2 regions of the Paenibacillus sp. ICGEB2008 genome follow, and region 1 is predicted to be linked to the other one. Evidence: riboswitches for the same ligand, from Rfam matches in the RefSeq annotation. Region 1 holds a riboswitch; the other holds the start of a gene.
What was found. A riboswitch is a leader RNA that binds a small molecule or an ion and turns the genes downstream of it on or off. The one in region 1 is predicted to bind S-adenosylmethionine.

Region 1 (8,850 bases):
GTTTTTATGGGATCGGGATGCATGCGATTCATGACTTTATTCGCCGCATGACCTATTTTTTCAACCTCGTCTGATTCGAACAAAGCAACGGTATCCTCTAAATTCAGGCGTTCGCCGCGTAGGGCTTTATCTAAAATATGGTCGATTACACTCATGGTGTATCCTCCTTCGCTGTCACAGGGCGACGAAATGAAAGACAGGACTTATGAACGAGAATGCTTTCACAAACCTGCGTTCGAACCCTGCCGTAATGTATGTTCATGACTAGCCTTGTATGTTGTCTGTGCTATTTAGCATAGTAAAACCTAATGATAATACTAACATATCTTTTGGTAAGGAACCATACTTAGACTGAAAAGTGCCTTTTTTCACACTGTCTATCATGTCATTCATGTAGAAAACAGCAAGTCTCCTGAATACCGGAAACCTGCTGCTTAGGGCTGTACCTATTTGCTTCCTTCGTATAACGTTGAGATGCTATGGACGTGCTAACGTTCTAGCTCAGCGCCTCATCCAGATCACGGATCAGGTCATCAATGTCCTCCAGACCTACGGAGAAACGAAGTAGTCCGTCTGTAATCCCGCGCTCCAACCGTACACTTTGCGGCATAGCCGCATGTGACATCATTGCTGGGTACGACAAGATACTTTCCACAGCTCCCAGACTCACCGCCACAATGGGAATACGTACGCGACTGAGGACCTCTTTTGCACGTTCACCCGAACCCACATCAAACGATATCACTGCACCATAACCGCTCGATTGACTCTCATGAATCACACGCCCTGGATGATTTTCCAGGCCCGGATAGTATACCGCTTCAATGTCATTGCGCTCGTTTAGCCAATTGGCAAGCTTAGCTGCACTTTTTTCGCTGTGAGCCATACGTGCCTCCAGTGTCTTCATACCACGCATGAGCAGCCAAGACTCTTGCGGTGCCAGCACAGTACCTAATCCATTCTGAAGCTGCTTGATTTGTCTCCCCAACGACTCGGTACGAGCTACCGCAAGCCCTGCCAGTACGTCGCTGTGTCCACCCAAAAACTTGGTCGCACTGTGCAATACAATATCGACTCCCTGCTCAATCGGACGTTGATAATAAGGTGTCATAAAAGTATTATCCAATAACGTCAAAAGTCCATTTTCCCTTGCCCATGAGGTTATTCCAGCTACATTGGTAATTTTGAGGGTCGGATTAGACGGGGTTTCCATATACACAGCCCTTGTATTTTCCTGCAACGCCTCTTTCACAAGGTTGAGATCCGTCATATCAACGAAGGTCGTTTCGATATTCATCCGTTTCAAGATGGAGGTCAGCAGTCGATATGTTCCTCCATATACGTCCTCCGAAACAATGACATGATCACCAGCGGATAAGAGCATAAATGTAGTGGAGATGGCAGCCATACCTGATGCAAAGGCAAAACCGCAAGCTCCGCCTTCTAATAAGGCGATATAATCTTCCAAAGCTTGTCGTGTCGGATTACCTGAACGGCTATAATCATGCTGTGGGGGATTAAAAATATCATGATGGTGAAAGGTCGAAGCTTGATAGATCGGGACACTCGATGCCCCTGTAACACTGTCAATTTCAGAGCCAAAATGCAGCAGCTTGGTTGCGAATTTCCGCCCTTTGTCCAGATCCTCTCCGATCTTCCTCGCATCCTCTATCATTGCTGCTCCCCTCCTTCTACTTCTTGACGTGCCGCTTCCAGTGCCGAACGCAAATCTTCAATCAGGTCATCCGTATGCTCGATACCTACAGAGAAACGAAGCAACCTGTCATCTACCCCGACTGCATCCCGAATTTCTACCGGTATGTCCGCATGTGTCTGCACAGCAGGATAGGTCATTAGCGATTCCACACCGCCTAGACTTTCGGCAAACGCAATAAGCTTAATATGACGAAGCAAAGGCTCCACATAGCGAGCATCCTTTACTTTGAAAGAGAAAATACCCGTGTTTCCGCTGGATTGTTTATTTTGTATCTCACGACCTGGATGGCCCTCAAGCGCCGGGTAATATACTTCCGCCACTGCTGGATGCGTCAGTAAATAATTAGACAACACCGTAGCATTATGCTCATGTCGATCCATACGTAGCGCTAACGTCTTCATCCCCTTCATCAACTGATAGCAGTCGCTTGGGGAAAGCACGGCCCCTATGGAATTGTGCAGGAAGGAAATTTCAGCTGACAGCTCTTTTCCTTTGCTTACAATCAACCCTGCCAGCACATCGTTGTGTCCGCCCAAATATTTGGTTGCGCTATGTACCACAATATCCGCACCTAGTTCCAATGGCCGCTGGAAATATGGTGTTAGCAGCGTATTATCTACAATAGTAAGCAACTCATGTTGTGATGCCCATGCAGCCACTGCCTGAATATCAGTTATCATCATTAACGGATTGGTAGGCGTTTCTATGAATACGGCTTTGGTATTCGGTCGACATGACTGTTGGAGTGCTTCGAGATCGTTTGTATCCACATAAGTTGCGGTCACACCAAATTTGGATAAAATACGCTCTAGCAAACGATAGGTCCCGCCATAAAGATCCAGCGATACAATGAGGTGATCTCCCTGTCCAAACAAAGCAAATACCGTTTGCAGTGCTGCCATACCTGAACTGCAAGCAAAGCCTGCATCACCAGATTCAAGTGCAGCAGCAGCCTCTTCCAGTACCTTTCGCGTGGGATTAATCGTCCGAATGTAATCAAACCCTGTGCTTTGACCCAGACGGGGATGGCGGAACGCCGTAGATTGGTAAATCGGGTAATTAACAGCCCCGGTTACTGGCTCCTCTACTGAACCGATTTGTGCCAATCTGCTTTCGATTTTCCACTGCTTCTCACTCATATGAATCCTCCTGTTCACTTCCATAGTAGGTGCTATAACATATGCTGCAAAAATGGATGTCCAAGACTATACTGCTGCGCTACTGCAAGGTGGTACTGTATAAGGGTAAACTACAAGCCCATTTTTAAATCTGAGGTCCGATATCATAAGGTGTTTCTTGGTATACATAATAGTTAAGCCAATTTGAAAATAATAAATTGGCATGAGCCCGCCAGATCGAGGGCGGTATGCGTCCAGGATCATCATTAGGATAATAATTTTTGGGGACGTCAATATCCAGTCCTTTGGCTATATCGCGATCGTATTCCCATTTCAGCGAAAGTGGGTCATATTCTGAATGCCCTGTTACAAAAATTTGTTTACCATCAAGCGTGGCTACCAGGTACACTCCAGCTTCCTCGGATTCGGATAAAACTTCTAATTCGGCAATATGGTCAATATCTTCCCGCCGAACCTCGGTATGCCGAGAGTGGGGAGCATAAAACAGTTCATCAAAGCCGCGTAGCAGTTTCACTTTAGGTTTAATAACGGTGTGTGGGAATACCCCAAAGCATTTGGTGTCGAGCCCGTATTTCGGAACATTGAAATGATGGTATAAGCCTGCCTGTGAGGCCCAACAGATATGCATGGTCGAAGTAACATTTGTTTTCGTCCACTCAAAGATTTGCCGGATCTCCTGCCAGTAGGTCACATCCTCAAACTCAAGTTGTTCTACGGGGGCTCCTGTAATAATCATGCCGTCAAAACGACTGTTCTTGATCTCATCAAACGTTTTATAAAACATGTTCAAATATTCTTGCGATGTATTTTTAGATACATGTGACTTCATATGCACCAACGTGACATCCACTTGTAACGGCGTATTGCCGACCAGACGCAACAGTTGGGTTTCCGTTGTTTCCTTCGTAGGCATCAAATTCAAAATGGCGATGCGCAACGGACGAATATCCTGATGATAAGCCAGGCTTTCGTCCATTACGAAAATATTTTCGCCCTCCAGTACTTCCTTAGCAGGCAGTGTATCTGGAATTTTAATCGGCATGTAAACTCACTCCTTGATCGGTAAGTTGTGCGAAAATCGTCTGGTAGAGATGCCGGGCATATAATAAAAAGACCTTTCTCGGTTAGAGAAAGGTCATATTTGTATCCATATGCGCCTCTCTCATCTGTCAGGGCTACGCTTCTTTGTACAAAGCGCGAGTCCTGCAAGAATTAGCACCGTGCGATAAAAATCGCCGGTTGCCGGGTATCATCGGGCTAGTCCCTCCACCTGCTCTTGATAAGATTTCGCTATATTCATTTTGGGTTCACAAAGTTCTTGTTGTTCACTTTAATGCATCGGCTGGGCTTCGTCAAGATGGACTTGTAAATTTGTGCCCTGCATTCACATTTTGTCTACCTTTTCCATAGGTTAAATCATATGCCCCCTTTCGCAGAAGCTCATATGACTGCTGTTGATTTAGCCCATGATTTTGCCCTTGAAAGGCCGTAGGCCGAGCGTTATACTATACAAGTGCTAATAGGCAAAAATACGGTGCAACAGTGTAGATTAGAGTGTTTTCTTCGATACTGTGGCAACCTAAAAAAGAACATTTGTGAGGTGAATCCGGAATGGAAGGCGACCCGAGTCCGAATAGGCGGCGATCCCTGAACAACAGCATAGGAATGACTTCAGCTTGCCGAAAGACGGGACGCCAGGCTCCGCATGCTCCAAAAGCCTTCTGCTTTTGATGGTATGCACGCTTACCTGCACCGGCTAACTGGCTAACTGAGTCCATTCCTTATGCTTAAGGTAAACGTATTTCCGTTACGACGGAGCATAAGGAGTGACATATATGAAAATCCGTTTGGTTAACAACGGGGTTTTTACCCCTGTCGAAGAAATTGAAATGGCGCTCACTGCACCGGCAGAAGGCTTTTATTGGATTGATGCCGATGTCGAGGATCTGACAGTGCTTCAGCCCTTATTTTCTATGCATGATCTTGCAGTAGAAGACTGTTTGAGTGAAGAAGAACAGCGTCCAAAGATTGAAATTTATGAAAGCCATTATTTTATCGTTGTAAATAGTATTCGTTTTGATGATGAAGAAATATTTTTGCGTGCTTTGAACATTTTTCTCGGCCGCCATTTTATCATTACGGTGACCAAGCAGAAAATCAATGAGCTTCGTACTCTCAAGCCTATGCTGTGGGAGCAGGAAGTTAGCCAGCCTGACCGTTTTATGTATCTGTTGGTCGATTTGATCGTTGATAACTATTTTCTGGTTGGTGACCGGATTGAAGTTCGTATTGAAAAGCTGGAAGAAGACATTCTAATGCATACGAAAAAGTCGCACTTGAACGAAATCATCGGATTGCGCAGTGAGATTCTATGGCTAAAAAAAAGTGCTCGGCCCGCAAAAGGAAGTCATCAATACCCTGAACAAACGGGATTTGCGGCTTATCGACGATCAACTACAAAAATATTTTAGCGACATTTATGAAAATGCTGTGAAAATTTCGGAGACTTTCGAAACTTATCGCGACTTGATGGGGAACCTTAGAGAAGCTTATCAGTCAAGTATCGCCAACCGTGCTAATGAAATCATGCGTGTGTTTACCGCCATTACAACCGTATTTATGCCGTTGACGGTCATTACCGGAATATATGGGATGAACTTTGATAATATGCCTGAGCTTCATACACGTTATGGTTATTTTGTCGTCATTGGGATTATGGTGGCACTAGGTGTCAGTATGTTCTGTATTTTCCGCAAGAAGGATTGGGTTTGAATTATTTGGTTTTCAAGCTTGGTCATCAAAAGCAGCAGCCGAGTCCTATGAGGAACTCGCTGCTGCTTTTTTTTATGCTGCACCTTATTTGTACTTTAGGACACTTTCAATCGTCTCTATATTATCCAACATGTCGGTCAGGTACCTCCTGATGGCGGAACCGTATACGAATCAGTCGCAGTCGCTCATAAATTTGATCCAGCCCTGCTTCCGTCGCTTTTTCTTCTCCATACACTTTTAGCATAATGGGCTTGAGCAGCGTATCTCCCAACTCTGCATAAGCAGACCAGATGGCTGCCTGCTCCTCCTCTGATACATGTGCCAATTCCTTGCGGATCAGCTTCTCCATATCCATTCCATCCCTATCCAAATGCTCCACAGCTTCAATCATTTCTCGACGGTGCAAGCCTGTCTTCATTCCGATATGCTCCAGTGAAAGACCGTCCGAAATGCCTTCGATAATCGCTCTAGTCAGGCTAAACTTATTCAGTTCCTGTCTGTACTGGTTTTCTTTTTGCTTGTACAGCCATGACAAAAAAACTTCTTCTTCAAGTATCTCTGTTACCCAGTTCAGCGGAAAGGGCGTGGTCCGATCATTTTGTTTCGTTATAGCCAATAGCTCCGTCCCATATTGCGACACCTTACCCAGGCCCATACCAGGTAGTTCTAACAATTCTTCTTCGGTATGAGGAAGATAGACGCTGATGAGTCGAAGTAGTCGATTCGTAGCGATAAAATAAGGTGCTTTTCGCTCAGTTGCTGCCTTTTGCCGTCTCCACATTGTTAATTGTTCATACACCTCATCACGCGGAAACAAATCACTATAGCAATACAGCTTTTGTAGCGTTTGTCCACGTCCTGATGATCCTTCTTGCTCATGAAAAACGCCATGAATTAGAGGCCTGTAGCCCTCAGCCATCTTGAGTGCCAGCTCATGACGGTATACATGCAGTAATTCCTGCCACAAACTGCCTTCATACCAAAGGTCGTCTATACTTTCATCTGGTACATGATGTGTGCTCCAGCCTGCACTCCATCCCCCTTCATGTTGTCCGATCCATACCTGCGCAAACTCCTCACAGCCCTGTTCATTCCGTTTGGACAAGCGATTTAAAAATACAATCTCCATGGTTCTTCCTCCCTCATAAGGTTAAAATGACTGACTCGCACAATACACAACGCAAAAAAAGCACCTATCCTGCGTATTCGCAAGAAAGGTGCTTCCCTTTTTGATCCGTACTATGCTGTTGCCTATATGATAACCGGACCTCGGAATACCGTCAACCATAAATTCTAAGAATTCAGCTTTTCCTTGGCCAAAGCCAGAGCACCGCACAATCCAGCATTGTCACCCAAGCCCGGAGATACGATATATTGCTCAATTTCTGTAGTCAGACTCGGATGCTGTACGTACCCATTTAAAAGTTGTTGAAGCTTGGTACGAATGAGCGGGAACAATTGATCCTGCTTCATGACTCCGCCGCCCATAATAATTTTTTGCGGTGACAGGATTAATACATAGCTCATTAAAGCCTGTGCCAGATAATGGGCCTCCATTTCCCAAGCCGGGTGATCCACAGAAAGCTCATGCCCTTTAACCTTCCATCTTTTTTCGAGTGCTGGCCCCGCTGCCAGTCCTTCCAGACAATCTCCATGATATGGACATGTGCCCTCATAGTGATCTTCTGGATGACGACGTACCAAAATATGTCCCATTTCCGGGTGGGATAATCCATGTACCAGCTTTCCGCCAACCAAAGCACCCGCTCCGATGCCTGTACCTATTGTAATATACAGACAGTTGTCCAATCCTTTAGCCGCACCCCAAATGGACTCACCCAGTGCTGCTCCATTCACATCCGTGTCAAACCCCATAGGTACATCGAAATGCTCCTTCAGTTTGCCAATCAGATTATAATTTCCCCAATGCGGCTTTGGCGTTGTTGTAATATAACCATATGTATCACTGCCTTCGATAGGATCAATCGGTCCGAAAGAGCCTACGCCCAGCGCTTCAATCCCCTTGCCTTCAAAAAATGCAATGACATTCTCCATGGTTTCTGCTGGAGTCGTTGTTGGAAAGCTTGCTCTTTCCAATACCTCTCCTCGTTCATTTCCAATTCCACATACAAATTTGGTACCGCCTGCCTCAATTGCTCCCAATACTGTCATAGCTGCTGTAATCCCCTCTCCATGATCTCTCTCCATTATATTCACCTGAAACGAGCCTAAGGTCAATCCCCTTATCACAATTGTATAAAATCCTTCACATGGTTATATATCTAAGCTGAGTTAGTTGTATACAAATAAGGACACTAACGCACCAAGCGCCAGCATCCCTATATAACTTAGTCCACCTGAAATGCACAGCACAAGCCTAACAGCTTCATTATGATCCGGTTGCGACACCCATCAACGTACACAAGCTCTTCATTTCAAGCTGCTCAAACTTATCGACAATTTGCACGTGATCCAGCGTCAACAGACAGCTGTCTAAAGCACACGCAACAGGCACATCACAGTGAATCTTAGCAAGTTTGCGTGAAAGATGCAGCATATCCAAATCACTCTCGATCTTTTTACGAACCGATGGAGTCAATTGATCCAGATTTTCCAGAATGCCTTCAATGGAGTCGTACTCCTGCACCAGCTTGAGGGCAGTTTTCTCACCGATTCCGCGTACTCCCGGGTAATTGTCACTTGCATCACCCATCAAGCCTTTGAGGTCGACCACTTGGCGCGGCTTAAGCCCTTTTTCTGACAGCAGGGTCTCCGGGGTATATACCATATAATTTCCATGCCCTTTTTTCATAATAATGACCCGTGTCCGCTCATCTACCAATTGAAGTAAATCATGATCTCCCGAGAGAATCATGACATCCATATCCTCATTTTGCGAATAATGACGTGCGAGCGTACCGATACAATCATCCGCTTCAAAGCCTTCCGCCCCAATGTTGGGAATGCCGAGGCTGTCCGTCACTTCACGGATCAAAGTAAATTGAGGAATCAAATCATCTGGCGCGTCGGCACGGTTGCCCTTATACGCAGCAAAATGTTCCCCACGGAATGTCGTTCCACCCATATCCCAGCAGCAAATGACATGTGTAGGATTAAAGGTTTGAACTGCATCCCAAAAATATCGAATAAAACCATATATGGCGTTCGTTGGTACTCCAGCTTTTGTACGACGGATATAACCGTTTGCAGCGGTTGCATAAT
Region 2 (8,850 bases), on a different contig from region 1:
GCTTACAGTGAAGGGCGAGAACTGGTACGTCTGGTGAACAGGCTGCGTAAATCCCGCGAGGAAATCGAGCAGTTTTTGGACCGGGCTGTAGAAGTCCATGCTAACTTGGCAAAATAAATGATAACGGTATGTATGAGGGCTCCGAAGGGAAACCTAATCATCACGCTATACAGAAAGCCGCTTCCTTTTGAAGGAGGCGGCTTTCTTACGGACACGTTCACATTTTGTCAACAAAGCTCGTATGTCAAGGAACGATATATCAGTTATAATTACTTTAAGTGATCATTTCACAACATCTAAAGTGAATAAATATTATATTTGGAAGGATACGGGTGAATTCATTGAATAACAAAATTAGAATATTAAAATGGCTGGCACTCGTAACATGTATTGTCATGTTTTTGGCTACCTTCGGTGGAGGTGTCGTGACGCGAACGGATTCGGGTCTCGGCTGTGGACGAGAATTCCCGCTTTGTAATGGTAAGCTGGTTCCGGCACATACCATCGCGTCCCTTATTGAGTTCTCTCATCGCTCCGTCAGTGCCATGGCCGGAATTCTTTCTATCGCCTCGTTTGTCGGCTTTTTGCTGTTTATGAAGCATCGGAAGGATTTACAGCTATTCTCGTTGCTTACGCTATTGTTTGTTATCATACAAGGTGCGATGGGGGCGTTGGCTGTCATCTTCTCCCAATCGGCTGCAGTCATGGGACTGCATTTTGGCTTTGCGCTTATCGCTTTTGCCAGTGCGACTATGATGACGCTGGGAGCCTGGCAGGAGCATGCGGATTCACGCTACACTCCACGTCTGATTCCTGGGCGTGTCAGTCGGGGCTATCGTAACTTTATATGGCTATCAACGATCTATACCTATATTGCTGTTTATTCAGGAGCGTTGCTTAGTCATTCGGTCATCCAGAAGGTTGTAAATATTGGGGGCTTCATATCTCCACTGCTGCTTCATCAGATTTCAGCCGGACTGCTGTTCGTCATTATTTTGGCTGTGGGTCACTACTCGTACCGTTATCACCCGAATCACCGGGATATTCGTACCCTAGGTGTCGTATCGGTCGTATTGATCATACTTCAAGTGGTGATTGGCATTATCCTGCTGTACGTCAACAGACCTGAAATTTATATGTTTATCGTGCTGGGACATATGCTGGTGATTGCATCGTTGTTCTCCATTTTGGCTTATCTGAGCTATCGTGTATGGCAATTGTCACCGGACCGCAAGCTTGTTCCGACCCAAGCACAGCGTACCTAAGCATTTCGTAGATCATAATGAAACGTATTTTTGCCCAAGAGGCGTTGGAACACGTATAATAACATCATAAGAAACAAACCAGGCCCACGAGTTTCTCGAGGGCTTGATTTGCTTAGGAGGAATCATCCAGTTGATCTACCAGAATTTGCGCCAATTTATTGAAGCGCTGCGAAAAGAAAATGATCTTAAAATTATAGAAGCACCTGTCGATCCTTATTTGGAGTTGGCTGAGATCCACCGAAGAGTCATTGAGGAAGAGGGTCCGGCACTGCTGTTTACCAATGTCAAAGGAACCCCGTTTCCTGTAGCCAGTAATTTGTTCGGCACGAATCGCCGTGTGGACATGGCTTTTGGCCCTCGTCCAGAGCAACTGATGGATGCAATTGTAGGTGCAACCAAGACGCTGCTTCCACCTACACCCAAAGCGTTGTGGAATGAACGTGGCCTGATTAAGGACATGCTAAAAGTAGGACTAAAAACAGTATCTCATAACGAAGCTCCTGTATTGGGCGTTCGCCGTACGGATGCTCCGCTGGCTCCGCTGCCTAGAGTAACCAGTTGGCACGAGGATGGAGGACCGTTCATTACGCTTCCGCTCGTGTATACCGAAAAGCCAGGCCAGTCCAAGGACCATAATTTGGGGATGTATCGCATCCAGATTTATGATGATCAGACGACAGGGATTCATTGGCAAATCCATAAAGGCGGCGGCTTCCATTATCATGAGGCAGAGCTGCGTAATGAGCCGTTGCCTACGACGATCATCATCGGTGGCCCGCCTGCTCTGATTGCGTCTGCCATTGCTCCTGCCCCGGAAAACTTGCCAGAGCTCTTGCTGGCTTCTCTGATTATGGGGGGCAAGCTGCCCATGACAGAAGACCCGCTTGGAGGCCATCGCATTCCGGCAGAAGCCGAGTTTGCGATCAGCGGCTATGTGCCGCCTCATGAACGTCGCCCGGAAGGGCCGTTTGGCGATCATTTTGGCTATTACTCATTACAACATGATTTCCCTGTGTTTCATGTCAAACATATGCATCACCGCAAAGATGCCATTTATCCGGCAACCATTGTAGGTAAGCCACGGCAGGAAGACTACTATCTCGGCGAATTTTTGCAACGTCTGTTGTCGCCCGCCTATCCGCTTGTGATGCCTTCTGTCAAGTCGTTATGGGCATATGCAGAAACAGGTGTACACGCGCTGGCAGCGGCAGTCGTACGTGAAAGCTACTCCCGTGAAGCGCTGGTATCCGGCTTTACCATTCTGGGTCAAGGTCAATTGTCGTTGACCAAATTCCTGATGCTGACGGATCGGGTGATCGATTTATCCGACTTTAACCTGTTGCTAGAAACCATTTTGGAGCGATTTAATCCAGCCAGAGATTTGTTTATTTTTAACCATACGTCTCACGATACACTCGATTACACGGGCCGCAAGCTGAATCACGGCAGCAAGGCGATTCTGATGGGGGTAGGCGAACCTGTGCGTGAATTGCCTCGCGTTTATGAAGGCGGCGATCTGCCGGGAATTCGTGAAATCGAACCCTATTGCGGAGGTTGCCTCGTTATATCCGGCTCGTCCTTTGAGCAGGAGCCTGAACTCGCTGCGCGTGTATTGGAGCGATTAGCTGCGGGTGAGCAAGAGTGGCCGCTTGTCTTTATCGTGGACGATGCCAAAGAAGTTGTTCGCTCCCAAGCCTCGTTCCTGTGGACGGTATTCACACGCTTTAACCCCGCTACAGATATGTACGCCGACAGCGAAGTACGTTTGCATCATCTGAACTATAAGCTGCCGATTGTAGTGGATGCACGTATGAAGCCAGGCTACCCTGATGAGGTGCTACCGCGTGAGGATATAGTTAAGCTTGTAGATCAACGGTGGACGAGTTATTTCGCTTGACGCCAATTCAAGCATCTAACAGCCGGATTTTACAGATATGAAGGAGGCGTGAAGCATGATACGCAAGCTGTTGGGCGAGCCCCCACGTGAAAATCATGGCGTCTTGCTGGATGCCATGAATAGCATGTCAGACATGTTACATTTGCTGGAACGGCAAATCCAGGCCAGTGGTGATCCTACCCATGACTTTCGGAAGGCGGATATTTTAACACGTGGTCTGATGTCGTCTTTGGATGAACTGGAGCAGAGCCATCATGCTGCCGCCTTTTTCCGTATGAAAGTGAAAGCCGGATACGCTGAAGATATGAGCAAGGAGGAAAAATCCGATTATGCTTTGTATGTTTTCTTTTATAAGGATGGGTTTGTGCGGGTATTCTCTATTTTGGATAAGCTTGGTAATTGGATGAATGATTTGTATGATTTAAAAACAGGGCAGTATAAGGCGCATTATTCGTATTTTACCGTGTTGAGACAGCTCAAGTATCTCAAAATGCATCCTGTATTGACTGATAATTTAAATGATATCAAGGACACATACAACGATGCCATCAATCGCTTGCGTAAGCGTCGAAATACGGAAATACATTATATGAACACGGAAATGCAGGACGATCTCTGGCAACGTCACCGTGCTTTATATGGAAAAATCCAACTGGAGGATCTTGATCACCATCTGGAAGATTTGCAGCAGGGCTTGGAAATGGTATGCCAGTCGCTATCAAACGCATTTTCTTATACTGCGAAACAATGGGAGAACCGGGCAGTGCGCCCATAATTATGACAGAAAATATCCTTTGACAAAGCAATGTAAACTATCTATACTGAAACCTAGTTTCAGAAAAATGCTTGAATTATTTTTTTTATATAAACTTAACGGACAGCTAAAGCTGGAGTTTAACATATTTTTCTTATCCAGAGAGGTGGAGGGACTGGCCCGATGAAGCCCGGCAACCCGTTCTTTCCCGGTGTAATGCACCGGGAGGGAACATATGGTGCTAATTCCTACAAAACCGCTAGAGTTATAGCGATTTTGGCAGATGAGAAAAGGTTCGCAAGGTGGGGCCCTTTTCATTCTGTGAAAGGGGCTCTTTTTTGTATAAATAAATAGTGATTTTATACAATCCCGAGAGATGACAACTGGTTAACAGGGTAAGAAAGAAGTGAAGGAGGTCGCAGCACGTTGATAGAGATTAAGCAATTAACCAAGCATTATGGTAAAGGTAACCGACGCGTTAATGCGTTGTCCGGGTTGAACCTTTCTATAAAGCGTGGAGAAATATTCGGGGTGATTGGTCATTCCGGGGCGGGCAAAAGTACGTTGATCCGCTGTATTAATTTATTGGAACGCCCTACTTCAGGCGAAGTATGGGTAGATGGGGTTAACCTTGTGACTGTGAGTCAAGCCCAGTTACAGAAGCAACGCCGAAAAATCGGAATGATTTTTCAACATTTTAATTTGTTGTCTTCGGCGACAGTGTATGACAACATTGCATTTCCATTGCGGCTGGTAAATACCCCAAAGCAGGAGCTAGACAAGAAAGTTCGCGAGCTGCTGGAATTGGTGGGACTGAAAGAACACAGTGGAAAATATCCGTCACAGCTCTCAGGTGGACAGAAGCAGCGGGTAGGGATTGCACGGGCACTGGCTAGTGATCCGCATGTGCTGCTGTGTGACGAAGCGACGTCTGCGCTTGATCCGCAGACGACAGGGTCTATCCTGAAATTGCTGTTGGATATTAACCAGCGCTTTAATTTGACTATCGTATTGATTACTCATGAGATGCATGTCATTCAAAGTATATGTGATCGAGTTGGCGTCATTCATGAGGGCGATATCGTGGAGCAAGGTCCGGTGGCGGAAGTGTTTTTGAAGCCACAGCATCAGGTGACTAAGGATTTTATCCAGCGGGAGGCAGAACATCCTGAGGAATTACAAGCAGCGATTGCAGCAGCAGGTAGCGGCGAATCGGCACAGGTGGTACGTATCTCCTTCTTGGGCAGTAAAACTTATGATGCAATTCTATCGCGTACGGCTCGAAGTACAGGTGTTGATTTTGCAATCTTACAGGGCACCATCTCTACGATTAAAAACGTACCATATGGACAGCTGATCGTTCGTTTTGAAGGAAACCATTCAGATATAGAACATACGCTGCGCGAAGTGTCAGGGCAAGGACTCGATGTGGAGGTGATCGGACAATGAGCGAACTTGATTTTTCGCAAGTGAGTTGGGAAGAGCTAGGGAATTCTACTCTGGAAACCCTTCAGATGCTCGGGGCATCTGCATTGTTCACCCTCGTTATTGGTTTGCCGCTCGGTATATTGTTGTTTCTGGCAAGCCGTTCCTCGTTGACTCTGATGAAGGTGATATACGTTGTATTATCTTTCGTCGTTAACATTTTGCGTTCCGTACCATTTATCATCTTGATCGTCGCACTTATTCCTTTTACACGATCGTTGGTAGGTACCTCGACCGGGGTGCTGGGAACCATTCCGCCATTGGTTATCGGGGCTGCTCCTTTCTTCGCACGTCTTGTCGAAACGTCACTACGTGAAGTGGACAAGGGTGTCATTGAAGCTGCACAAGCGATGGGGGCTTCGACAGGACAAATTATCCGGCGTGTGCTGTTACGTGAGGCACTGCCCGGCCTGCTCGCCGCATTAACCATTACCGTCGTTACACTCGTATCCTACACGGCAATGTCCGGTATGATCGGGGGCGGTGGACTGGGTACGCTGGCAATCAACTACGGCTATTATCGTTATGAAACGGCTGTAATGATCGTTGCGGTCGTGCTGATGATCGTATTGGTACAATTGCTGCAAATGGCAGGAGATCGCCTCGTGCGGCATTATACTCGAAAATAGGGAAAACATATAGATATCCTTATTGATCAGGACGTCTGATCCTGAATATTACAAATTATTGGAGGGGTAACAACATGAAGAAATGGGTATTGGCTGTATTGAGCTTGACATTAATTGCGGTACTGGCTGCTTGCGGTACAAAGAGCACAACATCGGATACAAACAATGCGGCCGAAAATACAGGCGGGTCACCGCGTGAAGTCGAGCTGAAAGTTGGAGCTTCTCCTGTGCCACATGCGGAAATTTTGGAAGCGATCAAGCCTCAGTTGGAAAAAGAAGGGGTTCGTCTTCAAGTCGTTCAGTTTAACGACTATGTACAGCCGAACGTACAATTGTTTGACAAGCAACTGGATGCTAACTTTTATCAACATGTACCTTACCTGAATGTGATGAATAAAGAGCGTAAAATGGATCTGGTTTCTGTTGGCGCGGTTCATCTGGAACCATTCGGTATCTACTCCCAAAAATATAAAAAGCTTGATGAACTTCCAGACGGTGCAACAGTAGCGATTCCGAACGATGCGACCAATGGAGGCCGTGCATTGTTGCTGTTGGAGAAACAAGGTCTGATCAAGCTGAAGGACGCAAGCAACATTGAAGCAACCGTAAAAGATATTACTGAAAACAAGAAAAATCTGGAATTTAAAACTTTGGAAGCAGCTATGCTGCCACGTCAGTTGCCTGAAGTGGATATTGCGTTGATCAACACGAACTACGCTTTGGAAGCCAAGCTGAATCCGACCAAGGATGCATTGGCACTGGAAGACAAAGATTCACCATATGCTAACGTACTGGTAGCACGTCCTGATAATAAAGATTCCGAAGCGATCCAAAAACTGCTTAAAGCTTTGCAATCTCCAGAAACTAAAAAATTCATTGAAGATAAATATCAAGGCGCAATTATCCCTGCATTTTAAGCAGAAACTAAGAATGCGCTGAACGTAAACCCCAGCTTCTCTTGAACAAGAGGACTGGGGTTTCTTTTTGGTTGGAGTTGTAGGGATTGCTTAAATATTTTATACTTGGGGGTGACCGTTCTCTGTGAAGAGGAGGAAAACTGTTGAGAGACAAAGTCGCACTCATAACGGGTAGTGCCAAAGGTTTAGGTAAAATGACCGCTCTGCGTCTGGCTGATGAAGGTTGTGACATTGCCCTGAATTATGTCCATAGCCAGGCTGAAGCCGAAGCGCTTAAGCGGGTAATTGAGTCTAAGGGAGTACGCTGCCTGTCTTTACAAGCAGATATCTCGGTTCAGGAAGATATCACCAGGCTGATCGGTGAAGTGCAGGATCGGCTGGGCGGAGTCGATATTATGGTGAATAATGCCGGACCGTTCATCCGGGAACGCCGTCTGTTTGCGGATTACAGTGTGGCTGAGATTCATGCCATGATACAGGGGAATCTGGTCGGTACCATGTTGCTGGATCATTTGGTATTGCCGCACATGCGTAGCCAGCAATGGGGACGTATTATTCATTTTGGCTTTGGTCATGCTGGAGAAGCAAGGGCTTGGCCGCATCGCGCCGTCTACGCAGCTGCTAAGGTGGGGCTGGTGTCTTTTACGAAGTCACTGGCTGTAGAGGAAGCTCCCCATGGCATCACGGTCAATATGATCTGTCCCGGGGATATCCGAGGAGCGAACAAGGAAAAGTCGATTGCCGATGTCATCGGCATGCAGGATACAGAGACACCGCGTGGGCGTCCAGGAAGCGGAGAGGACATTGCGCGAGTGATCGCCTATTTGTGTGAGGAGCATTCGGATTTTATAACGGGTAATATTATGGATGTGTCCGGAGGATTGGACCCCATTCGGCCAACCATATAAGATCGAGAGATCCTTTAGACGTTGTAACACAAAAAAGAGTCTTGAGCTTCGTTACCGAAGTCAAGACTCTCTGATCATTATGCATCAAGCATTAGAATACTTGTACCACTTCTTGGACGCCTTCGACTTCTTCGAGAAGAGCGCGTTCAATCCCTGCCTTCAGCGTAATTGTAGAACTTGGGCAACTGCCGCAAGCGCCTACCAGCTTCAGCTTAACGATACCATCTTCAACGTCAACCAGCTCAACGTCACCGCCATCGCGTTGCAGGAACGGACGGAGCTTATCCAGTACGTCTGCTACTTCATCATACATTTGAACGCTTTGTGCTTCGCTCATTAGAATTCAACTCCTTTCCTATACCTTATTTATTATATTACAAAGCGGGCCAAATTAAAATGCCCGTCATCCAAAGCAGGTGAAAAAAAATGTTAAGACCTATTATTGAATTTTGCACCAGTAATATGCATTTTGGTACCGATGAGATTATGTCCAAACTAGAACAGAACCCGGATTATGATGTGATTGAATACGGCTGCCTAAGCAATTGCGGTCAGTGTAACGCTGAGCCTTATGCGATGGTTAATGGTGAAATTGTATCCGCAGATTCAGCAGAGCTTCTGTACGAAGTGATTCTAAACAAAATTAAAGAAGCCGAAGCATGGGACAACCTGGATTTGGATTAAAAATAGAAGTCATCGGCAAGCAGCTTCCTCTTGTAGGAAATATGTATTATTCATAGATGTAACAACAAAGAAGACCTGCTCTGGAAGCAGGTCTTCTTTGTTTGTTGAGTATCCAATTAGCCAAAATGGCGTTTGGACTTCCAGAGCACACCGCTCTTAAGCAGACGCGGCACTCGTCCACGCAAAGAGGTACTGCCCATAAAGCCATAACCAAACCCGGCCTTCTTGCCAAGTGCACCTAATGTACCACGTAGCTTTAAAGGATGCGGGTGAGGCGTTTGTCCTTTCCACAGGTCGCGTACAATGTGGGC

Region 2: linked by a shared signal. The riboswitch ahead of C400_RS0113385 (methionine ABC transporter ATP-binding protein) and the one ahead of metA (homoserine O-acetyltransferase MetA) in region 1 are both predicted to bind S-adenosylmethionine.

The regions. Positions count from the first base shown of each region.
Region 1 is NZ_AMQU01000007.1:816,837-825,686, reverse strand. Features, by position in the region: gene mqnC (cyclic dehypoxanthinyl futalosine synthase) at 1-155, opposite strand, end outside; gene C400_RS0108455 (aminotransferase class I/II-fold pyridoxal phosphate-dependent enzyme) at 497-1,675, opposite strand; gene C400_RS0108450 (PLP-dependent transferase) at 1,672-2,856, opposite strand; gene metA (homoserine O-acetyltransferase MetA) at 2,981-3,898, opposite strand; SAM riboswitch class I at 4,016-4,142, opposite strand; partial or broken gene corA (magnesium/cobalt transporter CorA) at 4,692-5,628, shown strand; gene C400_RS0108435 (HRDC domain-containing protein) at 5,750-6,757, opposite strand; gene C400_RS0108430 (ROK family protein) at 6,922-7,800, opposite strand; gene C400_RS0108425 (5'-3' exonuclease) at 8,018-8,850, opposite strand, start outside.
Region 2 is NZ_AMQU01000014.1:53,467-62,316, forward strand. Features, by position in the region: gene C400_RS0113360 (thioredoxin family protein) at 1-117, shown strand, start outside; gene C400_RS0113365 (COX15/CtaA family protein) at 333-1,265, shown strand; gene C400_RS0113370 (UbiD family decarboxylase) at 1,396-3,162, shown strand; gene C400_RS0113375 (Cthe_2314 family HEPN domain-containing protein) at 3,218-3,937, shown strand; SAM riboswitch class I at 4,068-4,206, shown strand; gene C400_RS0113385 (methionine ABC transporter ATP-binding protein) at 4,343-5,365, shown strand; gene C400_RS0113390 (methionine ABC transporter permease) at 5,362-6,030, shown strand; gene C400_RS0113395 (MetQ/NlpA family ABC transporter substrate-binding protein) at 6,105-6,947, shown strand; gene C400_RS0113400 (SDR family oxidoreductase) at 7,091-7,855, shown strand; gene C400_RS0113405 (NifU family protein) at 7,947-8,192, opposite strand; gene C400_RS0113410 (YuzB family protein) at 8,282-8,539, shown strand; gene C400_RS0113415 (NAD(P)/FAD-dependent oxidoreductase) at 8,656-8,850, opposite strand, start outside.